3 regions of the Streptomyces lasalocidi genome follow, and region 1 is predicted to be linked to each of the others. Evidence: riboswitches for the same ligand, from Rfam matches in the RefSeq annotation. Region 1 holds a riboswitch; each other region holds the start of a gene.

Region 1 (9,366 bases):
CGTCCGTGTGCCCGATCGCCGCGATCACCCCGTGCTCGGCGAGCAGTCGTACGGAGTCGATGCCGCCGGGAAGCTCGGTGGCGAGGGTGACCATCTTCGCGTGCCCGCGCGCCGCGTCGACCAGCTTGCGCACCTCGGCCGGATCGGGGTCGCGCAGCAGCTCCTCGGAGTGCGCGCCCTTGCGGCAGGGCGAGATGAACGGCCCCTCGAAGTGGACGCCGGCGATGTCGCCCTGCTCGGCCAGCTCGCTCAGCAGCCCGGCGCGCTGCGTCAGGAAGTCCATGTCGCCGGTGACGGTGGAGGCCACCAGCGTGGTGGTGCCGTGCAGGCGGTGGGTGTGGATGCCCTTGAGGACGTCCTCGACGGTGCCGGAGGTGAAGGACGCCCCGCCGCCGCCGTGGTTGTGCAGGTCGACGAAGCCGGGGACCACCCAGTGGCCGCTCAGGTCGACGACCTGGGCGTGCTCGGGTGCGGCTGCGGCGATGCGGGTGTCCTCGATTACGACCCGGCCGTCCGGCACGGTGCCGGTGGGCAGGACGACCGTGGCGCCGGAGAGCACCAGTGGGGTGCCGCTCGTCACGGGGTGCGGGCTCGTCGGGGTGTGTCGCGCCCCTGGGTGGGTTGCCATTACGGCGTGTCCTCCTTGCCGTCGGTGGTGTCGAGGAGATCCCAGGCCAGGAGGCCCGCGCCCAGGCAGCCCGCCGTGTCGCCCAGGGCCGCGGGGACGATCTCCGGCAGTTTCTGGAAGGTGACCCGTCGGCGGACGGCGTCCCGCAGTGGTGTGAACAAGGTTTCCCCCGCCTCGGCGAGGCCGCCACCGATGACGAGGGTGCGCGGGTCCAGCAGGGTGAGGCCGGTGACCAGGCCGTCGGCCAGGGCGTCCACCGCCTCCTGCCAGATCCGGACGGCGTTCGGGTCGCCGGACGTGACGGCCTTCGCGCAGTCGGCCGCGTCCGCGTCCGGGGTGCCGCTCGCCCGCACCCACGCCTCGCTGACGGCCGCCGCCGACGCGAACCGCTCCAGACAGCCGTGCTGGCCGCACGGACACGGCGGACCGCCGGGCCGTACGACGATGTGGCCGATCTCGCCGGCGAAGCCGTGCGCGCCCGCCTCGACCCGGCCGTCGATGCCGATGGCGCCCGCGATGCCGGTGCCCAGCGCGACGAACAGGAAGCGGTCGGCGCCCCGGCCCGCGCCGAGCCGCCCCTCCGCCAGACCGCCGGTGCGCACGTCGTGCCCCAGGGCCACCAGGGCGCCCAGCCGCTCGGCGAGCAGCGCGCGCAGCGGGACGTCCCGCCAGCCGAGGTTGGCCGAGTAGGCGGCCACGCCGTGGGTCTCGTCGACGATGCCCGGGACGGCGACGCCGGCCGCGGCCGCGGCCTCGCCGAACCGCTCGGTCCCGTGGGCGCGCAGCTCGGCGGCGAAGTCGAGGATGCCTGCGACGACCGCGTCGGGGCCGCGCTCGCGGCCGGTGGCCCGGCGGGCCCGGTGCAGCAGCGTGCCGTCCGCTCCGACCAGGGCGGCCTTCATCACGGTGCCGCCCACGTCGAGGGCGATGACATGTCTCACGGGGGACAGTGTGGCCCCAGGACCCGCAAGAGGTCTAGTCCACTTGCGTGGTGTAGACCTTATTCCGATAAACGGACCAGGGGTAACGGCCATGGTTCACCCGCACTACCGGTCAAGGGGATGACACGTGCAGCGGCGCGCTTGGCGTACGGGGACGATCGCGGCGGTGGCCGCGCTGGGGATGACGGGGGTCCTCTCCGGCTGCGGGCTCGGCGGCGGCTCGGGCGAGGTGACGCTGAAGCTGGTCGCGGCCGACTACGGCGACAGCCCGGCCAACAGCTCCAAGAAGTACTGGGCCGACCTCGTCGACGCGTACGAGGCCCGGCACCCGGACGTCCACGTCGAGGTGAGCGTCTACTCCTGGACCGAGGTCGACCGCAGGGTCCGCCGCCTGGTCGACGCCGGCAAGGCGCCCGACATGGCCCAGATCGGCGCCTACGCCGACTACGCGGCCGAGGACCGGCTCTACCGGGCCGGCGACGTGCTCTCCATCCCCGTCCAGGCCGACTTCGTGCCCCAGCTCTCCCAGGCCGGCGAGGTCGACGGCGTGCAGTACGGCATGCCGTTCGCCGCCTCCACGCGGCTGCTGTTCTACAACAAGACCCTGTTCAAGAAGGCCGGCCTCAAGCCGCCCACCACGTGGGCCGAACTGGCCGCCGACGCCGCCGCGCTCAAGGACGAGGGGGTGACGTACCCGTACGCGCTGCCGCTCGGGCCGGAGGAGGCCCAGGCCGAGACCCTCCAGTGGCTGCTCAGCGGCGGGGGCGGCTACACCTCCACCGTCGGCGGGTACGGCCTGGACGCCGCCGAGAACATCGAGACGTTCACATGGCTGAAGGACGAACTGGTCGGCAAGGGGCTCACCGGGCCGGTCGCGCCCGGCAAGCTGAACCGGGCGGCCGCGTTCGCCGCCTTCGCCGACGGCCGGGTCGGCATGCTCAACGGGCACCCCTCCCTGATGAAGACGGCGGAGGAGAAGGGCGTGGAGTTCGGCATGGTGCCGATGCCAGGCAAGGACGGCGCCGCCCGCAACGCGCTGGGCGTGGCCGACTGGATGGCCGCGTTCAAGCAGAACGGCCACGGCGAGCAGATCGGTGACTTCCTCGACTTCGTCTACGGCGAGAAGAACGTGCTCGCCTTCTCCCGCGAGTACGACCTGCTGCCCGTGACCACGTCGGCGAGCGGGACGATGGCCACGGCGGCCGGCGACCAGGACCTCAAGCCGTTCCTGGACGAACTCCCGCTGGCCGAGCTGTACCCGGTCGGCCGCACGTCCTGGGCGACGGTCAGCGCGGCCCTGAAGAAGCAGATCGGCACGGCGGTGTTGCCCGACGCGAGCCCCGCGCTGGTCCTCGGCGAGCTCCAGACCAGGGCGATGACCGCGGACACCAGTACCTCGGGCTGAGCTACCGTGCGGGGTATGGAGCAGCGGGAGCGGGACATCCTCGCGATGGAGCGCCGCGGGTTCTCGTCACCGGGGGCCAAGGAGCGGGCGGTACGGGAGGAGTTGGGGCTGGCGCCGGTGCGCTACTACCAGCTCCTCAACGCCCTGCTGGACGATCCGCGGGCGCTGGAGCACGATCCGGTGACGGTGAACCGGCTGCGGCGTGTGCGGGACGCGCGGCGGGGTGAGCGGTAGTCGTGCGGGGCGTGTCTCTGCGGACGTGCGTCGTGGGGGGTTCGGTGCGGTGCCGGGTGCGAGTGGTGGGTGGCTGGTCGCGCAGTTCCCCGCGCCCCTGAGGGGGCGGGGCAGCCCCCGGTTTTTCAGGTGGCCCCCGTTAGGGTCGGTGTCATGGGAAGCCCTGAGACGTATTCCGCCGAGAGTCTGCCCACGCCCCGTACCGCGGCCGGGAGGGACGCGCTGGAGGCGCTGGTCGCCCGGCCCGGGCGGGCCGTCGTCGGCCTCGACTTCGACGGCACCCTCGCACCCATCGTCGAGGACCCCGAGAAGGCCCGCGCCCACCCCGACGCCCTGCCGGCCCTCGCCGCCCTCGCCCCGCGCCTGGCCGGGGTCGCCATCGTCACCGGCCGGCCCGCCGAGGTCGCCGTGCGCAACGGCGCCTTCGCCGGGGCACCCGGACTGGAGCACCTGACCGTGCTCGGGCACTACGGCGCCGAGCGCTGGGACGCCCGTACCGGCGAGGTCACCGCCCCCGCCCCGCACCCCGGTCTCGCCGGCGTCCGCGCCGAGCTGCCTGCCGTGCTGGAGCGGGCCGGGGACTGGGACGGCGTGTGGGTGGAGGAGAAGGGGCGGGCCGTGGCCGTGCACACCCGCCGGGCCACCGACCCCGACGGCGCCTTCCGCGCGCTGCTCGGCCCGCTGCGGGACCTCGCCGGGCGGCACGGACTGGTCCTCGAACCCGGGCGCCTGGTCCTGGAGGTGCGCCCGGCGGGCGTGGACAAGGGCGTCGCGCTGACCGAGTACGTCCGGGCGACCGGCGCCGGGACCGTGCTGTACGCCGGGGACGACCTGGGTGACCTGCCCGCGTTCGCCGCCGTGGAGCGGCTGCGCGCCGAGGGCGTCGCCGGACTGCTGGTGTGCAGCGGCAGCGCCGAGGTCACCGAACTCGCCGACCGGGCCGACCTGGTGGTGGACGGCCCGGAGGGCGTCGTACGGCTGCTGCGGGCGCTCGCGTCTCAGCTGGACTGAGCCGTCAGGGCGTTCAGCTGGTCCAGGAACCACTGTGCCGGCGGCAGCGCGGTCGCCGCTGCCGCCAGGCGCTTGGTCCGCTCGGCCCGCTCCTCCGCGGGCATGGTCAGCGCCTCGTGCAGGGCCCGGGCGGTGTCGACCACGTCGTACGGGTTGACCGCGAGGGCGTCCTCGCCGAGCTCCTCGAACGCTCCGGCCTCCTGGGACAGCACCAGCACGCAGCCCTCCTCGGACAGGACGGGCATCTCCTTGGCGACCAGGTTCATGCCGTCCCGGATGGGGTTCACCAGGGCCACGTCGGCGAGGCGGTAGGCGGCCAGGGAGCGGGCGAAGTCGTCCTTGACGTGCAGCACGACCGGGGTCCACCCGGGGGTGCCGAACCGCTCGTTGATCCGCTCCGCGGTGCGCTGCACCTCGGCCGTGTAGTCCCGGTACACCGCGAGGTCCTGCCGCGAGGGGTAGGCGAACGCCACGTGCACCACGCGCTCGCGCCACTCGGGGTGGTCCACCAGCAGCTGCTCGTAGGCCAGCAGGCCGCGCACGATGTTCTTCGACAGCTCCGTGCGGTCCACACGCACGATCGCCCGGCGGCCCGCGCCGATCTCCTCGCGCAGCCCCGCCATCCGCTCGTCCACGTCGGACCGGTGGGCCCGCTCGCGCAGGAACTCGCCGTCCGCGCCGAGCCCGTGCACGCCGATCCGGGTGTCGCCCGTGCCGCCCGCGAACTGCTCGCAGCAGGCGGTGAACGCGTCCGCCCAGCGCCGGGTCAGGAAGCCCAGCCGGTCGGCGCCGAGCATGCCGCGCAGCACCTGCCCGGCGATGTCCCGCGGCAGCATCCGGAAGTACTCCGGCGGTGCCCACGGGGTGTGCGAGAAGTGGCTGATCCGCAGGTCGGGCCGCAGCTCGCGGAGCATCCCGGGGACCAGGGTCAGGTGGTAGTCCTGCACCAGCACGGCCGCGCCCGGCGCCGCCTCCTCGGCGAGCGCCTCGGCGAACGCGCGGTTGTACGTCTCGTACGACGCCCACTGGCGCCGGAACTCCGCGTCGAAGACCGGCTCCAGCGGGGTCTGGTAGAGCATGTGGTGGACGAACCAGAGCACCGAGTTGGCGATGCCGTTGTACGCGTCCGCGTGCACGTCGGCCGGGACGTCCAGCATCCGGGTGCCGGGCTCGCCCTCGCCGCGCCGCACGGCCTCCCGGTCGCCGTCGGACAGCGCCGAGCACACCCACAGCGCGTCCGCGTCCGGGCCGATCGCCGACAGCCCCGACACGAGCCCGCCCCCGCCCCGTCTGGCGGTCAGCGAACCGTCCTCGCCCACCGTGTACGACACCGGTCCGCGATTGGACGCGACCAGCACCCGAGCCTTCTGATCAGCACCGCGCGTGAGAGCCATACGCCTCAACCTAGCCCGACCCGTAAACGCTCAAACGTACGGTTCCACTGGGCGAGCGACCGTATACGGGCCGTCGGGTCCGGGGCCCTCACGCCACCTTGCGGGTCGTGTACTCGGCTATGTCCGTCATCGGGGGGCGCTCCTCCGTGTCCACCGAGTACGTGCGGGGCTCGAAGCCGGAGTCGGTGCGTTCGAACTGGGTGAGGGCCGGGCGGATCAGGTGGCCGCGGGCCAGGCGGAGCTGGGCCGTGCGGTAGATCGCCGCGGCCATCCGGCCGAGGGCCTGGCCGTCCTGGTGGCGGTGCTTGCGCACCCCCAGGTCGACCTGGGCCAGGGCGTCCAGGCCCACCAGGTGCAGCGCGTCGACCAGCATGCCGAGCTCGACGCCGTAGCCGACCGGGAACGGCAGCTGTTCCAGCAGGGAGCGGCGGGCCGCGTACTCGCCGCCGAGCGGCTGCACGAAGCCGGCCAGCTGGGGCCAGTGCATGTTCAGCAGCGGGCGGGCCATCAGCTCCGTCACCCGGCCGCCCTGGCCGGCCGCACCGCCGAGGGGGCGGTCGTACATGCCCTTGACCAGGTCGACGCCCGGCTCGGTGAGCAGCGGGCCGACCAGCCCGGTGACGAAGTCGGAGGTGAACTCCCGGAGGTCGGCGTCGATGAAGCACACGATGTCCCCGCCGGTCACCAGCAGGGAGCGCCACAGCACCTCGCCCTTGCCGGGCACGGCGGGTATGCGCGGCAGGACGGCGTCGCGGTGGACGACCCGGGCACCCGCGGCGGCGGCCACCTCGGCGGTGCGGTCGGTGGACCCCGAGTCCACCACCACGATCTCGTCCACGAGCGGCGCCTGCTGCACGAGGTCGTGCCGGATGACGGCCACGATCTCGCCGACCGTCTCCTCCTCGTTCAGCGCGGGCAGGACGACGGACACGGTCAGGCCCGCGGCGCGCTTGGCGGCCAGCACCCGGTGGAGGGGGCGGTCGGCCACGGACCAGGACCGGGTGGCCAGCCAGCGCTCGACTTCTTCCAGCACGGTCAGTGGCTCCTCACGGTTGTCTCGCGGTTCGGACGACTATCTCAACTGTCCTGGTCGTCGGTTACAGTCTTGGACAACGCTGGTGACCATCGCATGTCGGGGTCGGCCCGCGTCCACAACCACATACAGCTCATCCAGAGGGGCAGAGGGACACGGCCCGATGAAGCCCCGGCAACCCTCCAGTCGGTTCTCCTGACCTGTGCAGCGAGGCTCCCGGCTAGGGAAGGTGCCAAATCCGTCTCACGGCGAGATGCGTCGTGAGGAAGATGAGGAGAAAGGGCCTCGCCTCACATGGCTGCGCAGACTGTTGAAAGCACCACCGACTCCACCGTCGACCTCGGCCCCGCGGCTGCCCTGAGCTGCCGCGAGTGCGGCCACCGCGTCCCGCTCGGACCGGTCTTCGCGTGCGAGGAGTGTTTCGGCCCGCTCGAGATCGCCTACGACTTCTCCGCCTACGACACCGAGGAACTGCGCAAGCGGATCGAGGCGGGCCCGGCGAACATCTGGCGCTACGCGCCGCTGCTGCCCGTCCCCGCGGACGTGGCCGACAAGCCGAACATCAACCCCGGCTGGACCAAGCTCGTCCAGGCCGACAACCTGGCCCGTGAGCTGGGCGTCGAGCCCGGCAAGCTGTTCGTCAAGGACGACTCCGGCAACCCGACGCACTCCTTCAAGGACCGCGTCGTCGCGCAGGCCCTGGAGGCCGCGCGCGCCTTCGGCTTCACCACGCTGTCCTGCTCCTCGACGGGCAACCTGGCCGGCGCGGTGGGCGCCGCCGCCGCCCGGGCCGGCTTCCGCAGCTGCGTGTTCATCCCGCACGACCTGGAGCAGGGCAAGGTCGTCATGGCCGCGGTCTACGGCGGCGAGCTCGTCGGCATCGAGGGCAACTACGACGACGTGAACCGCTTCTGCTCCGAGCTGATCGGCGACCCGGCGGGCGAGGGCTGGGGCTTCGTCAACGTCAACCTGCGGCCGTACTACGCCGAGGGCTCCAAGACGCTGGCGTACGAGATCTGCGAGCAGCTCGGCTGGCGGCTGCCGGACCAGATCGTCGTGCCGATCGCCTCCGGCTCCCAGCTCACCAAGATCGACAAGGGTCTGCAGGAACTGATCAAGCTGGGTCTCGTCGAGGACCGGCCGTACAAGATCTTCGGCGCCCAGGCCGAGGGCTGCTCCCCGGTGTCGACCGCCTACAAGGCCGGTCACGACGTGGTCCGCCCGCAGAAGCCGAACACCATCGCCAAGTCGCTGGCCATCGGCAACCCGGCGGACGGGCCCTACGTCCTGGACATCGCCCGGCGCACCGGCGGTGCCGTGGAGGACGTCACGGACGAGGAAGTCGTCGACGCCATCAAGCTGCTGGCCCGCACCGAGGGCATCTTCGCCGAGACGGCGGGCGGGGTGACCGTGGGCGTGGCGCGCAAGCTGATCGGCGCCGGCGTGCTCGACCCGTCGCTGACCACGGTCGTCCTCAACACCGGCGACGGCCTGAAGACCCTCGACGCGGTGGCCGGCACCGGCCTGACCGCCACCATCCGCCCGACCCTGGACTCCTTCCGAGAGGCTGGCCTCGCATGAGCGTGACCGTCCGCATCCCCACCATCCTGCGCACCTACACCGGCGGCCGGGCCGAGGTCGCCGCCGAGGGCGCGACCCTCGCCGAGGTGATCGAGGACCTGGAGAAGCACCACACCGGCATCGCCGCCCGCGTCCTCGACGACCAGGGCAAGCTGCGCCGGTTCGTGAACGTCTACGTCAACGACGACGACGTCCGCTTCGAGCAGGGCCTGCAGACGGCGACCCCGGACGGCGCGGGCGTCTCCATCATCCCGGCCGTCGCCGGAGGTCAGTAACCCTCGGTAATAGCGATGACCGCGCGTACATCGAATTGCCCCCACCGTAAGAGAAGCGGAGGGGGCAATTCCATGTGATTGAGCGCGGTACAGTTGGGGAACCCGCCCCGGATCCATGAATCGGCGGGCCTTGATTCCTGCCGCGTGCCCGATGAGAAGTAGCCAAACTGTGCACTGCTCCCGCGGCTTATGTGCCTTTTGTGGAGCCCGACTTGCCCTGAATTCGGGCGAATTCTGGCCACATTCCGGATCGTCTGCGTCCAGAATTCTCGTCCGATTGACCTGTTGCAGACGGCAGTTGGACAGATACATTCAGCCGCGGTCGACGCGTTCCGGCGCACGCCCCCAACCAGTCTGGGGGGTGAGGTCTGACCCGGATCCGCGAAGTGCGGATCTGTGCAAGGGCCAGTAATAGGGGAGTTAGGCATGGCTCAGGGCACCGTCAAGTGGTTCAACGCGGAGAAGGGGTACGGCTTCATCGCGGTCGACGGTGGTGCGGACGTCTTCGTCCATTACAGCGCCATTCAGATGGACGGCTACCGCACCCTTGAAGAAGGCCAGCGGGTCGAGTTCGAGATCTCGCAGGGCCAGAAGGGCCCGCAGGCCGACATGGTTCGCGTCACCGCCTGAACGTTCACCGCCTGAACGTTCTTCCGCAGTCACTCACCGAGGGGTCCGCGCCCGCCCAGGGCGCGGACCCCTCGCCCGTGTGCGCGGGGTCTCGCGGGGCCGGCCCTGTTCGCCTCGGGCTGAGACGTGGCCCGGTCCCCGAGAGCCGCTTGCGCCCGCCCGCCGCCCGACCGCCGCCCCCCAACGAGCACTCGCTCCGCGAGCGCGCCTTGCACTCTCGTAGTGCGAGTGCTA
Region 2 (9,366 bases), 1.4 Mb from region 1:
CTTCATCATCATCATCCTGACGGGTGTCTACCTGACGCTGTTCTTCCACCCGTCGATGAACGAGGTGCAGTACCACGGCAGCTACGTCCCGCTCCAGGGGCAGATGATGTCGGAGGCGTTCAACTCCACGCTGCACATCTCCTTCGACGTCCGCGGCGGTCTGCTCATCCGGCAGATCCACCACTGGGCGGCCGTCGTCTTCATCGCCGGCATGTTCGTGCACATGATGCGCGTGTTCTTCACCGGCGCGTTCCGCAAGCCGCGTGAGGTCAACTGGCTGTTCGGCTTCCTGCTGTTCGTCCTGGGCATGTTCACCGGTTTCACCGGCTACTCGCTCCCGGACGACCTGCTCTCCGGCACCGGTGTCCGCTTCATGGAGGGCGCGATCCTGTCCGTGCCGATCGTCGGCACGTACATCTCGTTCTTCCTCTTCGGCGGCGAGTTCCCGGGCGGCGACTTCGTGGCCCGCTTCTACTCGATCCACATCCTGCTGCTGCCGGGCATCATGCTCGGTCTGGTGGTCGGCCACCTGATCCTGGTCTTCTACCACAAGCACACGCAGTTCGCGGGCCCCGGCAAGACCAACAACAACGTGGTCGGCATGCCGCTGCTGCCGGTGTACATGGCGAAGGCGGGCGGCTTCTTCTTCCTGGTCTTCGGCGTCATCGCGTTCGTCGCGGCGATCGCCCAGATCAACCCGATCTGGGCCATCGGCCCCTACCGGCCGGACCAGGTGTCCACCGGCGCCCAGCCCGACTGGTACATGGGCATGGCCGAGGGCCTGATCCGCGCGATGCCGGGCTGGGAGATCAACCTGTGGGGCCACACGCTCGTCCTGGGCGTGTTCATCCCGCTGGTGCTGTTCGGCGTCATCCTGGTCGCGATCGCCGCCTACCCGTTCATCGAGGCCTGGGTCACCGGCGACAAGCGCGAGCACCACATCCTGGACCGCCCGCGCAACGCCCCGACCCGTACGGCGTTCGGTGTCGCCTGGCTGACCGTGTACTTCGTGATGCTGATCGGTGGCGGCAACGACATCTTCGCCACGCACTTCCACCTGTCGATCAACGCGGTCACCTGGTTCGTCCGGATCTCGTACTTCGTCGGCCCGGTCATCGCGTTCATCGTCACCAAGCGGATCTGCCTCGGCCTCCAGCGCCGGGACAAGGACAAGGTGCTGCACGGCCGCGAGACCGGCACCATCAAGCGCCTGCCGCACGGTGAGTTCATCGAGGTGCACGAGCCGCTCAGCCAGGAGCAGCTGCACACGCTGACCGCGCACGACCAGTACAAGCCGCTCCAGCTCGGCCCCGCGGTCGACGAGAACGGTGTCGAGCGCAAGGTCAGGGCCACGCAGAAGGTGCGCGCCAAGCTCAGCGAGGCCTACTTCGGCGAGGAGTCGCAGATCGTCAAGCCCTCCGTCGAGGAGTACAAGGAGATCACGAGCGGCCACGGCCACCACTGATCGCTGCGGCGTCGCCACGCCACGGTCGAAGGGCCCCGTCCGGTGTTCGGACGGGGCCCTTCGCGCTGTCGGGGGCTGGATAGGCTGGCACCGCACTCTTTACCTCGTCCCACAGACACCCAGGAGCGGCTGATGAGCGCTGTGACCCCCGCTGGAGGCGACACCGCGGCGGGCCGCTCCTGGCCCGCCGTGCTGAACGGCCTGCTGGACGGCCGGGACCTGTCCGCGGACGAGACCGCGTGGGCGATGGACCGGATCATGAGCGGCGAGGCGACCGACGCGCAGATCGCCGGCTTCGCGGTGGCGCTGCGCGCCAAGGGCGAGACGGTCGAGGAGATCTCCGGCTGCGTGCGTGCCCTCTACGAGCACGCCAACGTCATCGAGGTGCCGGGGGCGACCGTCGACATCGTCGGCACCGGCGGCGACGGCGCCAAGACGGTGAACATCTCCACCATGTCCTCGATCGTCGTGGCCGGCACCGGCGCGAAGGTCGTCAAGCACGGCAACCGGGCGGCGTCGTCCGCCTCGGGCGCCTCCGACGTGCTGGAGAAGCTCGGCGTCAACCTGGAGCTCAGCCCGAAGCGGGTGGTGGAGGTCGCCGAGGAGGCCGGGATCACCTTCTGCTTCGCGGTGAAGTTCCACCCCGCGCTGCGCCACGTGGCCGCCGCGCGCGGCCAGCTGGGCGTGCGGACCGTGTTCAACTTCCTCGGTCCGCTGGCCAACCCGGCGAAGGTGCGGGCCCAGGCGATCGGGGTGGCGGACCGGCGGATGGCGCCCATCATGGCGGGCGTGTTCGCCGAGCGCGGCAACTCCTCGCTGGTCTTCCGGGGCGACGACGGCCTCGACGAGCTGACCACCACCGCCACCTCCCGGGTGTGGACCGTGCGCGACGGCAAGGTCACCGAGGAGGCCTTCGACCCGCGGGACGTCGGCCTCGACCTGGTCCCGGTGGAGGCGCTGCGCGGCGCGGACGCGGCCTACAACGCCGGGGTCGCCCGCCGCCTCCTGGACGGCGAGCACGGCCCGGTGCGCGACGCCGTGCTGCTGAACTCGGCGGCCGCGCTGGTCGCCCTGCACCCCACGGACGCCCCGCTGACCGAGCAGATCCGCGCCGCGATGGCGAGGGCGGCCGAGTCCGTCGACTCGGGCGCGGCTCGACGCACGCTGGAGCGGTGGGTGCAGGTCAGCAACGCCTGACGCCCGTTTTCCGGCCGCACCCGGCGGTTCACGTGCGCGGTCCCGCGATCCGGACAGGAGTTGCGGGACCGCGATCACGTCGCGTACTTTCCTTCCCAGGTCATGAGTGACAGTCATGAGGCCCCGGCCGACTGTCCGGCAACCCTCCGTCCGTGGCGGGGTGCCCCGGGTGAAGACCAGGCCGCAGGCAGCGAGGTCTGCGGCAAGCGCGGACCCCTCGCGAATTCCAGGGGTCCTGGTCGTCGAGGAGTCTTCCGTGAGCAAGCGAATGCGCTAGGGCCGCAGAGCCCCGTCTCCGCACGCCTTTCCCTCGGCAGTCCTGCTGCCGTCCCTTCCTCTCCTCGTCCCGCGCTGGAGTCCCGTTCGCGTACGCGCGTCCCGGCGGCTCGTGCGGTGACGGGTCACGCCTGCCTGTCCGGGAGTCCGCCATGTCCGTCACCACCACCGCTGCCGCCGACCGCTCCGTCTGTGCCCCGCTGCCCGTCCTGGGCCGGGACGTCGCCGTCCCGCTCGTCACCGGCGGTGAGGTCACCTACGCCGCCCTCGACTACGCGGCCAGCGCCCCCGCCCTCCAGCGGGTCTGGGACGACGTCGCCGCCTACGCGCCGTACTACGGCAGCGTCCACCGCGGCGCCGGCTACCTCTCCCAGCTGTCCACGGACCTCTTCGAGAACGCCCGCCGCACGGTCGCCGCGTTCCTCGACTGCCGCCCCGAGGACCAGCTGGTCTTCACCCGCTCCACCACCGACTCGCTCAACCTGCTCGCCCGCGCCCTGCCCGCCGACTGCCAGGTCTTCGTCTTCGAGACCGAGCACCACGCCTCCCTGCTGCCCTGGCAGGACCACCGGGTCACCTACCTGGACGCCCCGCGCACCCCCCGGCAGGCCGTGGAGACCCTGGAGCGCGCCCTCGCCGACCGCGACCCCCACGGTCCGGCCCTGGTCTGCGTCACCGGCGCCTCCAACGTCACCGGCGAGCTGTGGCCGGTCCGCGAGCTCGCCGCCGCCGCCCACGCCCACGGCGCCCGGATCGTGCTGGACGCCGCCCAGCTCGCCCCGCACCACCCGGTGAGCCTGCGGGACCTCGACGTCGACTGGGTGGCCTTCTCCGGCCACAAGCTGTACGCCCCGTTCGGCTCCGGTGTGCTGGCCGGCCGTGCCGACTGGCTGCGCGCGGCCGAGCCCTACCTCGCGGGCGGCGGCGCCAGCCGCAAGGTCACCCGGCGCGAGGACGGGGGAGTGGACGTGGAGTGGCACGAGAGCGCGGCCCGGCACGAGGCCGGCTCGCCGAACGTGATCGGCGCCTACGCCATCGCCTCCGCCTGCAAGGCCCTCACCGAGGCCGGCTGGGACACGCTGGTCGCCCGCGAGCAGCACCTGGTCGAGACGGTGCGCGCCGGGCTCGCCCGGATCCCCGAGGTCCGCGTGCTGTCCCTGTTCGGCGACGACGCCCCCCGGGTCGGGGTGATCTCGTTCGTGGTCGACGGCTGGAACAGCTCGCACTTCGCCGCCGCCCTCTCCGCCGAGTACGGCATCGGCGTCCGCGACGGCCTGTTCTGCGCCCACCCCCTGGTGCGCACCCTGCTGGGCACCGACCCCCAGACCCAGGGCGAGTGCGGCGCCCCCGAGGCGGCCCCGGGCGAGAAGTCGCTGAACGCGATCCGGGTCAGCTTCGGCGCCGGCACGCCCGACGAGCACGTGGAGCGCTTCATCGGTGCGGTGCGCGAGCTGGTCAGCGACGGCGCGAAGTGGCGCTACCGGACCGAGGACGGCCGCTGCGTGCCGGCCGTGGGCTGACCGGCGGCCGCCAGGAGTCCGGCGTCGGCGGTCCGGCGTCAGGAGTCCGGCGTCGGCGATCCGGCCTCAGGAGTCCGCGTCAGGAGTCCAGGCCGATCGCGAAGGCCGCCTCCAGGTCGTGCTGGGAGTAGGTGCGGAACGCCACGTGCGTGTCCGTGCCCTCCACCCCGGGGATCTTGCTGATGCGGCCCGGGATCACCTCGGCCAGGTCTTCGTGCCGGCGCACCCGCACCATGGCGATCAGGTCGTAGGTCCCGGTGACGGAGAAGACCTCGCTCACGCTCTCGAGCGCGGCGATCTGCTCGGCGATCTCCGGGATCCGGTCCACGCTGGTCTTGATCAGAACGATCGCGGTGATCACGGCTGGTTCTCTCCCTCGGGGGCCGGAGGCGGGGCGGCCTTCACTTTAGTCGCAGGGCCGTACCGGGCCCACGCGTAGGCGAAGCCCAGCCCGAAGCCCACCACGTGCGCCAGGTAGGCCACCCCCGGCCCCTGCGGGGAGCGGCTCGCGGCGAGCCACTGCAGCGCCGCCCAGAAGGGCAGGACGACCCAGGCCGGGAACCGCAGGGGCAGGAAGAACAGGAACGGCAGGAGACTGGTCACCCGTGCCCGGGGGAAGAGGAACAGGAAGGCCCCCAGCACCGCCGAGATCGCCCCGGACGCTCCCACGAGCGGCTGTGCGGAGGAGGCGTTGGCGGCCGCGTAGCCCAGCAGCGCGAGGCAGCCGCAGCCGACGTAGAAGAGGGTGAACTGCACCCGGCCCATGCGGTCCTCGGTCAGCGCTCCGAAGACGTAGAGGAAGAGCATGTTGCCCAGCAGGTGCACCCAGCTCCCGTGCACGAACAGGGCCGTGGCGGGGGTCAGCACCGCCCGCGGGACCCCCGCGAACAGCTCGGCCGGGACCACGCCCCAGCGAAGGAAGTAGGCCCGCTGCGCGGCGAGCAGCTCCCCGCCGGTGCCGTACGCCGGGTTCAGCCCGCCGGCCGGTCCCAGCACGAACAGCACACAGCACAGCGCGATCAGTCCGTACGTCACCGGCGCCGACGGCCGGAGCACCGCCCGGCCCGCCGCGCCCACCAGGGCTCTGAAGTCGCCGACCATGAACACAGAGCATGACGTAACCGGACCGATCGGGACGGACCGCCTCGCCGCCGTGGACGGACGGGCGGCGAGTACCCGCCAGGCCGTAGGGTTACGAGCCACACGGCCGGGGCGTGCGAGCACCACCCCGGGCGGTGCGCCGGAAGAACGCCATGAACGCCACGAGCACCACACGAGAAGGAAGCGGACGGTCACGATGACGGTTCCCCTGCCGACCACCACGACGCGGTGGCGCTGCACCCTCTGCGGCAACCTCACGCGCTTCGACGTGACCCGTTCGTCGAAGGTCGTGGAGTACGTCCACCTCGACCTGGCCGGCGAGCCGAGCGTCGAGGAGCGCGAGGTGCTCAGTGAGACCATCGAGTCGGTGCGCTGCCGCTGGTGCAACGCGGTGGACCAGGTGGAACTCGTGGACAGGCCGGGCGCCGACTCCTGACCGGGAGCGGCCCCGCACAGGCGATCCCGGCAGCGGGATCCCGAGGACAGGCAGTGGGGTGTGACGGATGGTGGAGACCGCAGGCGGGGGGCCGGGCGACGGCGCCGCCGAGGTGCTCGACCGTCCGCTGCCCGACGGTGTGCGCCGCCGGGTCGTCCAGATCGTCTCGGACGGCTTCGGCGGCCTGACGCTCGGCGAACTGCCCGCGCAGTTGCGCCAGTACGCGCGGTTCGCGCCCAACCGGCGGGCCAAGTTCGCCGGCAACGCGATGGCGGCCGCGCTGGAGACCGACCCGCTGTTCCGCCAGCGGATCGGGGAGAAGCTCAGGGAGGCGCAGCCGGAGCTGTGCGGCGCCCTCGACTCGGGCTCGCCGCCCCCGGCCGCGGACCCGCTCGACGTGGCGGCCGCGGCCTACGTGCTGCGCCCCGCGGGCTGGGTGAAGCTGGTGACCGCGGCCGGCGAGGAGGCCCTGCGCGCCGACGCCGAGCGCGCCGACGAGGAGAGCCGGGCCGAGCTGGAGCGGCTGCGCACCGAGCTGGACCGGTCCCGCGAGCAGACCCGCACGGAGACCGAGCGGCTGCGCACCGAGCTGGAGACGGCCCGCAAGGAGGCCGAGGCGCTCCACCGCAAGCTGCGGGCCGCCCTCAGCGACGTCAAGCGGGGCGAGGCCGCGCTGCGCAAGGCGCAGGCCGAGATGGAGACGGTGCGCTCCGAGGGGCAGGCGCAGGTGTCCGCCGCCGAGAGCGAGACCCGGCGCCTGAAGGCGCGGCTCGCCGAGACCGAGGCCGCCCTGGAGGCCGGCCGCAAGGCGGCCCGCGAGGGGCGCAGCGTCGAGGACATGCGGGTGCGGCTGCTGCTGGACACCGTGCTGGACGCCGCCCAGGGGCTGCGCCGTGAACTGGCCCTGCCGCCGGTGTCGGTGCGCCCGGCGGAGACCGTGGACGCGGTCGAGCCGGGCCGGATGAGCCCCAAGGACATCGCCGCACGGGCGTTGTCCGAGCACGATCCGGCCATTCTCGACCAGCTGCTGGCGCTGCCGCAGGCGCACCTGGTCGTCGACGGCTACAACGTCACCAAGACCGGCTATCCGCAGATGCCGCTGGAGAAGCAGCGGCTGCGGCTGCTCGGGCAGCTCTCGCAGCTCGCCGCGCAGACCGGCGCCGAGGTGACGTGCGTCTTCGACGGCGCCGAACTCGCCGCGCCCGTGCTGCTGGCCCCGCCGCGGGGGGTGCGGGTGCTGTTCTCCAAGCCCGGGGTCACCGCCGACGAGCTGATCCGGCAGCTGGTGCGGGCCGAACCGCCGGGCCGGCCGGTCATCGTCGCGTCCACCGACCGGGAGGTCGCCGACGGCGTCGCCCGGGTCGGTGCCCGACCGGTCGCTTCTGCGGTACTCCTGAAGCGGTTGTCCTGAAGGGCAAGTTCCGCGTTCAATGCCCGAATTGACGGCCGCCTTGTGCAACGTAGCGTCAACCGACTCTCACGGGTCGTGAGTTGCTCGCAAATACTGTGTTGCGTGAGAGGTTTTTTTCTCTCCAGGATTTGAACTGATCACGATGAGGTCACTAGGGTCTGGGCTCGAACCTCCGAACAGGTGATCCCTCACAGCAAGGAGTTCGCCTCCCGTGGCGTCCCATCGTCGACCCAAGCAGACCAGTCGCGCACGCGTGACCGTGCTGACCACCGCTGCTGCCGCCGCCGTCGTCCTGAGCTCCCAGGCCGCCAATGCCGCGCCGAGCGAGAAGCCCTCCAAGGACGAGGTCAAGACCAAGGTCGACAAGCTGTACGAGGAGGCCGAGCAGGCCACCGAGAAGTACAACGGCGCCAAGGAGAAGCAGGAGAAGCTCCAGAAGGAGATCTCCACCATCCAGGACAACGTCGCCCGCGGCCAGGAGGAGCTCAACGAGCTGCGCGACTCCATAGGCATGGCGGCGGCCGCCCAGTACCGCACCGGCAGCATCGACTCCTCGCTCCAGCTGTTCCTGTCGTCCGACCCGGACGACTACCTGGACAAGGCGTCCACCGCCGACCAGCTCAGCGCCCAGCAGGTCGAGGCGCTGAAGAAGATCCAGGAGAAGCAGCGCGAGCTGGCGCAGGAGCGCTCCGAGGCGTCCGGCAAGCTCACGGACCTCGCCTCCACCCGCACCGAACTGGGCAAGAAGAAGAAGGAAGTCCAGGGCAAGCTCGCCGAGGCGCAGAAGCTGCTCAACAGCCTGACCGCCGCGGAGAAGGCCCAACTGGCCGCCGCCGACGCCCGCGCCAGCCGCTCCTCGACCGCGCGCGTCGACCTCAGCGGTGCCACCGCCGGCTCCAGCCGCGCCATGGCCGCCTTCCAGGCCGCCCAGAGCAAGATCGGCTCGCCGTACGTCTACGGCGCCACCGGCCCGTCCTCCTTCGACTGCTCGGGCCTGACCTCCTGGGCCTACGCCCAGGCCGGTGTCGGCATCCCGCGCACCTCGCAGGCCCAGGCCAACGCCGGCACGCGCATCTACAGCCAGAGCGACCTCCAGGTCGGTGACCTGGTCATCTTCTACGGCGACATGCACCACGTCGGCTTCTACGCGGGCAACGGCCAGGTGCTGCACGCCCCGCGCACCGGCACCGTGGTGCGCTACGAGTCGATCAACAACATGCCGTTCCAGTTCGGCGTGCGGATCTGATCCCTGCCCCGGCACGGGTCCCCGGCCGCGTCCAAGATCAGGACACGGCACCGCCCGAACGGGCGAATCGCGTCCGCCCGAAGTGACCCCCCGCCCCGCCACTGACCTGCGTCGGTGGCGGGGCGTCACGTTCTGCGCCGAACCGGGTCGTTGGTCCACCCCTGGTCGCGGGGCTACTGTCTGCCGCGTTTCCCCGTCCGCCAGTGGAAGGAGCGCGGCTTCCCGTGGGGTCCCACCGTCGCCCAGCACCGTCCGGGTTCGACCGCGGAGCCGCTACCGCGCTCTGCGCCATGTCGGCCGCCGCCGCGGCCCTCGGAGTCGTACCGGCCACGGCCGCGCCGCACGACACCCGAGCCGAGGTCGACCGCCTCTACACGGAGGCCGAGAAGGCCACCGAGGCCTACAACAAGGCCGACGAACGCGCCGGCACCCTGCGCCGGCAGGTGACCGACGCGCAGGACCGCATCGCGCGGCAGCAGCTGCGCATCAACACGATGCGCGACCGGCTCGGTTCGCTCGCCGGCGCCCAGTACCGGGCCGGCGGCCTCGACCCGTCCCTCGCCCTGCTGTTCTCCGACGACCCGGACGACTACCTGGACAAGGCGGCCGCCCTGGACCGGATCACCGCCCACCAGGCGGGCGAGCTGCGGGAGCTGCAGGACGCGATGCGCGACCTCGCCCAGGAACGCGCCGAGGCCACGCGGCGCCTCGGCG
Region 3 (9,366 bases), 3.3 Mb from region 1:
TTCACCGGCGAGACCGCCACATGCAGGGTGTCGACGAGGCCGGCATCGAGGAATTGAGCGTGCTCACCGGCACCGATTCCGTCACTGGAGTCGTTGAAGTTCCAAGGCGTGTCAGGAAGCGGCCCTGAGGGCCCAGCGCATCGCGGCGGCCGCCTGCCTCAGTGCCGCCCCGGCCGTGTACCTGCACGCGGCCGGGCAACCGGGCGTCACCAGGGCAGCGGCCCGTTCACGTCGACGTACGTGCCGGTCGGACCGTCCGGGCCCAGCAGGGCCATGCGGACGATGACCTCGGCGCCCTCCTCGACGGTCTGGGTGCCCGCGTGCCCGTTGAGGTCGGTCGCGGTGAAGCCCGGCTCGACGGCGTTGACGCGCAGCTCGGGGAACGCCTTCGCGTACTGGACGGTGATCATGTTCACCGCCGCCTTCGACGCGGGGTAGGCGACGCCCGGGTAGGCGAAGGCGGGGTCGCCCTCGGTGGTGACCCGGGTCAGCGAGGCGAGCCCGCTGCTGACGTTGACCACGACCGGTGCCGCGGACCGGCGCAGCAGCGGCAGGAAGGCGCGGGTCACCCGGACCACGCCGACGACGTTCGTCTCCAGCACGGTCCGCAGCGTCTCGGGGGTCAGGTCGGCCGGGCCGACGAACGCGTGGCCCTCGCCCCGCTCCTCGATGCCGGCGTTGTTCACCAGGACGTCCAGGCCGCCGCTCTCCGCCTCGACCGTCTTGACCGCGGCGGCCACCGACGCGTCGTCGGTGACGTCCAGCAGGACGGCCCGGGCGCCCAGCTGTTCGGCGGCGGCCCGGCCGCGCCCGGCGTCCCGGCTGCCGACGTAGACGGTGTGGCCCGCGGCGACGAGCCGGCGGGCGGTCTCGAAGCCGAGACCCTTGTTCGCTCCGGTGATCAGTGTGGTCGTCATGCGTCCAGCCTCGCGCCGGACGGCGTCCCGAGGCAGTGCCCCCGTGTTCCTGGGGGTGACAGGACCAGGCACGCCCGGCCGCGGGGAAGCGTGCCGCGCGGCACGCGTTCAGCGGTGCCCTGCAACCAGCTGGTGGACGACCCCTTGACGGGGCCTGGAGGCGGATCGACACTCGGAGGCGGGAATCCTAGTGAACAGGTAGGGAAACATGAGCCACGCGGAGCCGGTCACCACCCGGGCGAGCCGAACCGGCCGTACGACGTGGTCGTCACCCCTGCTCACCTCCCGCCGCCACATCGATCTGCAGCGCGTGTGCAGCGCCATCAGGGCCGCCCGGGTCTGACCCGGGTCCGTCCGGCCGCGCCCTGAGCGGGCGGCGAGACACAAGCCCCGGGGGACCGGGAGGACCGGGACCGCGGGGCCGGCCGTGACCGCGGGGCCCGCTGCGCGTCCGGACGACGACGCCGGTCGGGGGCCGCGCGCAGTGCGCCACCAGGGGCCTCCTCCGGTACGTCCGGGCCTGCCACCCTCTCCCGCAGCGATCCCGTCACGCGTCCGCGCCGTCCCGGGCGTCCGCGTCCCGCGCCGGTGCCGTCCGGGGCCGTCCTGTGCGTGCCCTGCCGTCCATGCACCGTCCGTCACCCGCAGCCGCCTGCCCCTCGTCGCCGCCGCCCTGCCGCCGAAGCCGTCCGCAGCCGCCTCCACCGCGCGTACCTCGCGTCGCGCCCGCCTTTCGGGGAGAGACATGTCCGTCACGCCACTGGCCGCCCATCACCCGTCCGACCGGCCCGGCCCCGCCTTCCGCGGGCGCATCGGCCGCGACGCGCGCAGCGGCCACTACGCCGTCCCGCGCCGCTACCGCCTGCACCTGTCGCCCGCCGACCCCGACGGGCTGCGCATCGCCGTCACCCACAGCCTGCTCGGCCTCGACACCGCCTGTCCCGTGACGGTCCTGCCCGCCGTCCCCGACTGTCCCGACGGCGGCCACTCCGCGCTGCGCCCGCTCTACGAGGCCAGCGCCCACCACTACACCGGGCCCGCCCTCGGCCCCGTGCTCAGCGACGACTGGTCCGGGCGGATCGTCTCGACCCACGGGCCCGACATCGCCCGCGACCTCGCCCGGCACTTCGGGGGCGGCCGGCCCTCGCTGTACCCGTGCGGCGCCCAGTCGGAGATCGAGGCCGTGCAGCGGATGTGCGCCCAGGGCGTCGAACAGGCCGCGCAGCGCGCCGGATCGGCCGACGCCGACCCGCGGGAGCGTGCCGAAGCCCTGGACACCCTGCTCGACACCCTCGACGTGCTGGAGCGCGGACTCGCCGCGCAGTCGTACCTGATCAGCGACCAAGTCACCGCTGCCGACGTCGAGTTGTGGGTCACGCTGGTGCAGCTCGACACCGTGCACCGGCACCACCTCGACGCCTCGGCCGTGCGTCGCGTCGCCGGGCACCCCGCCCTGTGGGCGTACGCGCGTCGCCTCACCGCGCACCCGGCCTTCGGCCGCCACCTCGACCTCGACGGCATCGCCCGCCGCCACGAGGCCCGTTGCCGGGGCCTGGAGGCCGCCGGTGCCGCCGTCCAGATCCTGGACTGGGCGGCCCTCGCCATGGACGCCGACCGCGCCCGGCCGCAGGTCGAACGGCCCTGAGCGGGTCCAACCCGTGGACCGGCGTTGACATCACGGGCGGGGACTGTCTTAACTTACGGCCCAGAACGGTCAAGAGCGTCAGCGACAAGCCCTGGCTTGCTGACCGGCAACCCTCGCACCGCGGTGGGGTGCCCCAGGTGACGACCGGACCGGACGACGGATTCGGTAAGCGCGAGAGCCCCGTACGGGGCCGGGACAGCCCCCGCACCAGGGGGCCGGAACAGAGACGGTGACCACGATGTACGCAGCCGACAGGACGGCCCCCCGCCGCTCCCGGGGCTGCGTACGGCCGTCCGCCGACCAGCCCGCCCCGCTCGTGGCCGACCGCGCCGTCGATCTGCTCCGGGTCAGCAGCGCACTGTGTACCGCACCGGGCCGCGCCCGCTGTCGGGGCTGACACCACCCCCGAGCCGCGTACCCGACGAACACCGCCCGAGCGGTGTGCCGTTGTCCGCCCCGCCCCGGTCGCCTCATCCCACCGTGCGCCGCGTCCACCGCCGCGCCGTCCGAGCGGTCCCCGCCGCCCGGCCGGCGCGCCGCGACCGTCCACGGTGAACCCCCGACCGGGGTGTCCGACTCCCGCCGGAGCCCCTCCATGAGCGAATCCCCGGCTGCCGTGTCCCTCGTCACGGCGCCACCCACCGACACACCGTCAAGACCGTTGTCGGCGCAGCGCGTTCAGCCGCTGCGCCGACCCGGGCGCTGGATCGCCACCGCCGTGGTCCTCGTCCTGGCCGCCCAGTTCGTGCACGGCCTGGTCACCAACCAGTTCTACCAGTGGGACCGGTTCGGCTACTGGTTCCTGCGCCCGACCATCCTCGACGGACTGCTGATCACCCTCGAGGTCACCGCCTGGAGCGCGGTCCTCGGCCTGCTCGGCGGGATCGTGTTCGCCCTGGCCCGGCTCTCCGGCAGCCCGGTGCTGCGGGCGGTCAGCTGGACCTACGTGTGGGCGCTGCGCTCCGTCCCGCTGATCGTGGTGCTGCTGTTCCTGTACAACTTCAGCGCCCTGTACCAGACGTTGAGCATCGGCGTCCCCTTCGGACCCGCGTTCGTCCGTTTCGACGAGTCGCGGCTCGCCACCGACATGGCCATCGCCGTCGTCGGCCTGAGCCTGCACGAGTCGGCGTACGCCGCCGAAGTCGTGCGCGGCGGCATCCTCTCCGTCGACCAGGGCCAGCACGAGGCGGCCGCCGCCCTCGGCCTGCCCAAGGGCTACCAGTTCCGCAGGATCGTCTTCCCGCAGGCGCTGCGCTCCATCACCCCGAACTACGTCAACCAGCTGATCAACCTGATCAAGAGCAGTTCGCTGGTCTTCTACGTGTCGCTGCTCGACCTGTTCGGCACGGCGCAGTCGATGGGCTCCACCTACCCCGGCGACATCGTGCCCCTGCTGCTGGTGGTCACCGTCTGGTACCTGATCCTCACCAGCGTCGTCTCCGTCATCCAGTTCTACGTCGAGCGGTACTACGCCCGGGGCGCCACGCGCACCCTGCCGCCGACCCCGCTGCAGAGGCTGCGCGCCGGCCTCACCGACGTGCGGGACCGCATCCGCAGGGAGGCCGCCGTATGACCACCGGGACCCTCGACCGGACGGCCGCGGCCGTCGAAGTGCACGACGTGCACAAGTGGTACGGCGCCCACCGGGTGCTCAACGGGATCGACCTGACGGTACGGCCGGGCGAGGTCACCGTCATCCTCGGCCCGTCCGGCTCCGGCAAGTCCACGCTGCTGCGGGTCGTCAACCACCTGGAGAAGCCCGAGGTCGGCTACGTCAGCCTTGACGGCGAGCCGATCGGCGTCCGCCGCAACGGCGACCGGCTGAAGGAGCTGAGCGAGCGCGCCATCCTCGCCCAGCGCAGCCGGATCGGGTTCGTCTTCCAGAACTTCAACCTCTTCCCGCACCTGACGGTCCTCGACAACGTGGCCGCCGCCCCCGTGGCGACCGGCAGGCTGAGCCGGCCCGAGGCCCTGGCCCTCGCCCGCGACCTCCTCGCCCGGGTCGGGCTCGCCGACAAGGCCGCCGCGTACCCACGGCAGTTGTCGGGCGGCCAGCAGCAGCGCGTGGCCATCGCCCGCGCCCTCGCCCTGCGGCCGGGGGTCATCCTCTTCGACGAGCCGACCTCCGCCCTAGACCCCGAACTCGTCGGCGAGGTCCTCGCGGTCATCAAGGACCTGGCGACCAGCGGCACCACCCTGCTGATCGTGACGCACGAGATCGGCTTCGCCCGCGAGGTCGCCGACCGGGTCGTCTTCATGGACGGCGGCCGCATCGTCGAGCAGGGCCCGCCCTCCGAGGTCCTCGACCACCCCCGGCACGAGCGGACCAGGGACTTCCTCAGCAAGGTCCTCTGACCCCACCGCCTGCCGCCCGCCCCCGCACCACCCCTTCTACCCCCCTTCCCGTCACTTTCTGCACTCATCTCAACGCATTCCGCAACGACAAGGAACAGCCATGCCCCGCCACTTCACCCGACGCAGCCTGATACGCGGCATCACCGCGGCCACCGCGGTCGCCACCCTCGCCACCGGGCTCGCCGCCTGCGGTGGTGACAGCGACGCCGCCACCACGACCGGCACCGCCGGCACGGTCACCGTGGGCAGACTGTCCAACGGCGCCGCCAAGGAGACCAGCCTGAAGGTCTCCGAGGTCAAGTCCATCAGCGCCGAACTGCCCGCCTCCCTCAGGAAGAGCGGCAAGCTGGTGATCGGCTCGGGCACCCTGCCGGCCGGGGCCCCGCCGCTCGGCTTCACCGGCAGCGACCAGAAGACCCTCACCGGCTCCGAGGTGGACCTGGCCCGCCTGGTCGCCGCCGTCCTCGGCCTCGAACCCGAGGTCAAGCGCTTCACCTGGGAGAACCTCTTCGTCGGCATCGACAGCGGCAAGGTGGACGTCGGCTTCTCCAACATCACCGACACCGAGGAGCGCAAGCAGAAGTACGAGTTCGCCTCCTACCGCAAGGACGACCTCACCTTCGAGACGCTCAAGAAGTCCCCGTGGACGTTCGACGGCGACTACCGGGCCCTGGCCGGCAGGACGGTGTCGGTCGGCGCCGGCACCAACCAGGAGCGGATCCTGCTGGAGTGGAAGGGCAAGCTGGAGAAGGAGGGCAAGAAGCTGACCGTCAAGTACTTCCAGGACTCCAACAGCACCTACCTGGCCCTCAACAGCGGCAAGATCGACGCCTACTTCGGGCCCAGCCCCAACCTCGCCTATCACGTCACCCAGAGCGCGGGCACGCCCAGCCCGACCCGCCTCGCGGGCCAGTTCTCCGGTGCCGGCGCCACGCTACAGGGCCTGATCGCCGCGACCGCCAAGAAGGGCAGCGGCCTCGCCAAGCCGCTCTCCGACGCGATCAACCACCTGATCGACAACGGCCAGTACGCCAAGTGGCTCACGGCCTGGAACCTCACCAGTGACGCCGTCACGAAGTCGGAGGTCAACCCGCCCGGGCTGCCGCTCGACAACGCCTGACCCGCGTCTCCGACCCGTCCGAGCCGAAAGGAACTCCGCCTCCGTGGACCAGCCGACCGACCTCCGCGGGGGCGGAGCCCTCCCCGTGACCGCCCCGCACCCCCTCGCCAACGCCGTGACCGCCCCGCACCCCCTCGACAACGCCGTCTGGGCGGCCCTCACCGGCCCCCACGCCCACCTCGCCGAGCGCCTGGGCCGGGCCGCCCGCTACCCGGCCGACGTCTACGCCTTCGCCGCCCTCGCCGACCCCGCGGACCCGGCCGCGTGGGCCGACCTGCACGCGCTCGCCGGGCCGGGAACGACCGTACGGGTCAAGCCCGTCGACGACGTGCCCGACGGCTGGGAGGTCGTCGGCGCCGGCCGCGGCGTCCAGCTCGTCGACACCGCCCTGCGCGCCGAACCCGCGCCCGAGGCGGTACGGCTCGGACCCGCCGACGTGCCGGAGATCCTCGACCTCGTCGCCCGCACCCGGCCCGGCCCGTTCCTCGCGCGGACCGTGGAACTCGGCACCTACCTCGGCATCCGGCACCACGGCCGGCTGGTCGCCCTGGCGGGCGAGAGGCTGCGGCTGCCCGGCTGGACGGAGATCAGCGCGGTGTGTACCGACCCCGAGCACCGGGGGAGGGGCCTGGCCACCCGGCTGGTCCGCGCCGTCGCCGCCGGCATCCGCGCACGCGGCGACGTGCCGTTCCTGCACGCCGCCGCCGACAACACCCCGGCCATCCGCCTCTACCGGTCCCTCGGCTTCACCCTGCGCCGCAGTTCGCGGATCGTCGTGCTGCGCACCCCGGGAACACCCAGCAGCCGCACGGGTGTTGCACCCCACGACACGCTGAGCGAGGTCGCGCCGGACGGCTCCGGCGCCCCGAGGACGGAGGTGACGGCGTGACCGGTGTCCCGCACGCCGCGCACCCGCCCACCCGGCCGCACCCCGCCCCGCACCGCGTCCCCGGCGCCCTCTGTCGCCCCTGAACCGGACTCCCTCCGCCCCCTCGCCCCGCGCCGCCCGAGCCCGCACGCGGCCGGCGACCCCGTACGGACCTCCAGGAAGGCACTGACGTGTCCCCCTCCTCCCCGACCTCCGCGATCTCTCCCGAGCAGCCCGCCTCCGCCCTGCACCTCGCCGTCGCCCTCGACGGCACCGGCTGGCACCCCGCCTCCTGGCGCGAGCCGGTCGCCCGCCCCCGTGAACTCCTCAGCGCCCGCTACTGGGCCGACCTCGTCACCGAGGCCGAGCACGGACTGCTCGACTTCGTCACCCTCGAGGACGGCCTCGGCCCCCAGTCCTCCCACTTCCTGGACCCCGACGACCGCACCGACCAGGTGCGCGGCCGGCTCGACGCCGTCCTCGTCGCTTCCCGCGTCGCCCCGCTCACCCGTCACATCGGCCTGGTGCCGACCGTCGTGGCCACCCACACCGAGCCGTTCCACATCTCCAAGGCGATCGCCACCCTCGACTACGTGAGCACCGGCCGCGCCGGCCTGCGCGTGCAGATCACCGCCCGGCCCAACGAGGCCGCGCACTTCGGCCGCCGCACCGTCGAGCGCATCGACTCCTACGACGCCCCGGTCCCCCCGGTGGTGAGCGACCTCTTCGACGAGGCCGCCGACCACGTCGAGGTCGTGCGCCGCCTGTGGGACAGCTGGGAGGACGACGCGGAGATCCGCGACGTGGCCACCGGCCGGTTCATCGACCGCGACAAGCTGCACTACATCGACTTCGAGGGCCGCCACTTCAGCGTCAAGGGCCCCTCCATCACGCCCCGCCCGCCGCAGGGCCAGCCGCTGGTCACGGCCCTCGCCCACGCCACGGTCCCGTACCGGCTGGTGGCCCGCGCCGCCGACGTCGGCTACGTCACCCCGCACGACACCGACCAGGCCCGCGCGATCGTCGCCGAGATCCGCGCCGAGCAGGACGCCGCCGGCCGCTCCGCCGAGCCGCTGCACATCTTCGGTGACCTGGTGGTCTTCCTCGACGACGACCCCGGCGCCGCCCGCGCCCGCCACGAGCGCCTCGACGCGCTCGCCGGTGAGCCGTACACCAGCGACGCCCTCGTGTTCACCGGCACCCCGACGGAACTCGCGGACCTGCTGCAGGAGTTGCAGTCGGCAGGACTGACCGGCTTCCGGCTGCGCCCCGCCGTCGCCGGCCACGACCTGCCCGCGATCACCCGCGGCCTGGTGCCCGAACTCCAGCGCCGCGGCGCCTTCCGCCGTGCCTACGAGGCCGACACCCTGCGCGGCCTGCTCGGCCTCGCCCGCCCCGCCAACCGCTACGCCGCAGCCTGAACCGGCCGGAGGACCACGGACCATGAGCAAGCCGCTGAAGCAGATCCACTTGGCCGCCCACTTCCCCGGCGTCAACAACACCACCGTCTGGAGCGACCCCCGCGCCGGGAGCCACATCGCGTTCGACTCCTTCGTGCACTTCGCGCGGACCGCCGAACGCGCCAAGTTCGACTTCCTGTTCCTCGCCGAGGGCCTGCGCCTGCGGGAACAGGGCGGCCACATCTACGACCTGGACGTCGTCGGCCGCCCCGACACCTTCACCGTCCTCGCCGCGCTCGCCGCCGTCACCGACCGCCTCGGTCTGACCGGCACCATCAACTCCACCTTCAACGAGCCCTACGAGGTGGCCCGCCAGTTCGCCAGCCTCGACCACCTCTCCGACGGCCGCTCCGCCTGGAACGTCGTCACCTCCTGGGACGCCTTCACCGGCGAGAACTTCCGCCGCGGCGGCTTCCTGCCGCAGGACGAGCGCTACTCCCGCGCCAAGGAGTTCCTGGCCACCGCCCACGAGCTGTTCGACTCCTGGCAGGGTGACGAGATCGTCGCCGACCAGGCCACCGGCACCTTCCTGCGCGACGCGCGGGCCGGCGCCTTCGTCCACCAGGGCCGGCACTTCGACATCCACGGCCGGTTCAACGTGCCCCGCTCGCCCCAGGGCCGCCCGGTGATCTTCCAGGCCGGGGACTCCGACGAGGGCCGCGAGTTCGCCGCCGCCGAGGCCGACGCCATCTTCAGCCGCTACGGCACCCTCGAGGCGGGCCAGGAGTTCTACACCGACGTCAAGTCCCGCCTCGCCAAGTACGGCCGTCGCCCGGACCAGTTGCTCATCCTGCCCGCGGCCACCTTCGCCCTCGCCGACACCGACGCCGAGGCGGAGGAGCTGGCCCGCGAGGTGCGCCGCCAGCAGGTCAGCGGAGCCACCGCGCTCAAGCACCTGGAGTTCGTCTGGAACCGCGACCTGTCCGCCTACGACCCGGAGGGCCCGCTGCCCGACGTCGACCCGGACGTCGACACCGACCACATCGCGCGCGGCCGGGCCC

The links. Region 1 has a riboswitch for S-adenosylmethionine ahead of thrC (threonine synthase). Riboswitches for the same ligand answer to the same signal wherever they lie in the genome.
Region 2: it holds a riboswitch for S-adenosylmethionine, as region 1 does, so the genes downstream of both, E4U91_RS09805 (aminotransferase class V-fold PLP-dependent enzyme) here and thrC (threonine synthase) in region 1, are expected to answer to the same signal.
Region 3: it holds a riboswitch for S-adenosylmethionine, as region 1 does, so the genes downstream of both, E4U91_RS31135 (amino acid ABC transporter permease) here and thrC (threonine synthase) in region 1, are expected to answer to the same signal.

Annotation. Positions count from the first base shown of each region.
Region 1 covers NZ_SZNQ01000001.1:3,552,318-3,561,683, reverse strand. Annotated here, with positions in the region: gene nagA (N-acetylglucosamine-6-phosphate deacetylase) at 1-559, opposite strand, end outside; gene E4U91_RS15835 (ROK family protein) at 628-1,569, opposite strand; gene E4U91_RS15830 (extracellular solute-binding protein) at 1,697-2,974, shown strand; gene E4U91_RS15825 (DUF3263 domain-containing protein) at 2,990-3,208, shown strand; gene otsB (trehalose-phosphatase) at 3,362-4,219, shown strand; gene E4U91_RS15815 (alpha,alpha-trehalose-phosphate synthase (UDP-forming)) at 4,207-5,613, opposite strand; gene E4U91_RS15810 (glucosyl-3-phosphoglycerate synthase) at 5,702-6,646, opposite strand; SAM riboswitch class I at 6,777-6,922, shown strand; gene thrC (threonine synthase) at 6,941-8,227, shown strand; gene E4U91_RS15800 (MoaD/ThiS family protein) at 8,224-8,502, shown strand; gene E4U91_RS15795 (cold-shock protein) at 8,929-9,132, shown strand.
Region 2 covers NZ_SZNQ01000001.1:2,181,875-2,191,240, reverse strand. Annotated here, with positions in the region: gene qcrB (cytochrome bc1 complex cytochrome b subunit) at 1-1,465, shown strand, start outside; gene trpD (anthranilate phosphoribosyltransferase) at 1,598-2,662, shown strand; SAM riboswitch class IV at 2,761-2,877, shown strand; gene E4U91_RS09805 (aminotransferase class V-fold PLP-dependent enzyme) at 3,091-4,458, shown strand; gene E4U91_RS09800 (Lrp/AsnC family transcriptional regulator) at 4,538-4,819, opposite strand; gene E4U91_RS09795 (rhomboid family intramembrane serine protease) at 4,816-5,559, opposite strand; gene E4U91_RS09790 (hypothetical protein) at 5,756-5,995, shown strand; gene E4U91_RS09785 (NYN domain-containing protein) at 6,063-7,406, shown strand; gene E4U91_RS09780 (C40 family peptidase) at 7,618-8,652, shown strand; gene E4U91_RS09775 (C40 family peptidase) at 8,877-9,366, shown strand, end outside.
Region 3 covers NZ_SZNQ01000001.1:6,892,027-6,901,392, forward strand. Annotated here, with positions in the region: partial or broken gene E4U91_RS39255 (dihydrofolate reductase family protein) at 1-59, opposite strand, end outside; gene E4U91_RS31125 (SDR family oxidoreductase) at 207-917, opposite strand; gene E4U91_RS39665 (putative leader peptide) at 1,126-1,260, shown strand; gene E4U91_RS31130 (glutathione S-transferase C-terminal domain-containing protein) at 1,663-2,562, shown strand; SAM riboswitch class IV at 2,630-2,740, shown strand; gene E4U91_RS31135 (amino acid ABC transporter permease) at 3,158-4,135, shown strand; gene E4U91_RS31140 (amino acid ABC transporter ATP-binding protein) at 4,132-4,917, shown strand; gene E4U91_RS31145 (transporter substrate-binding domain-containing protein) at 5,018-6,037, shown strand; gene E4U91_RS31150 (GNAT family N-acetyltransferase) at 6,081-6,926, shown strand; gene E4U91_RS31155 (LLM class flavin-dependent oxidoreductase) at 7,097-8,326, shown strand; gene E4U91_RS31160 (NtaA/DmoA family FMN-dependent monooxygenase) at 8,349-9,366, shown strand, end outside.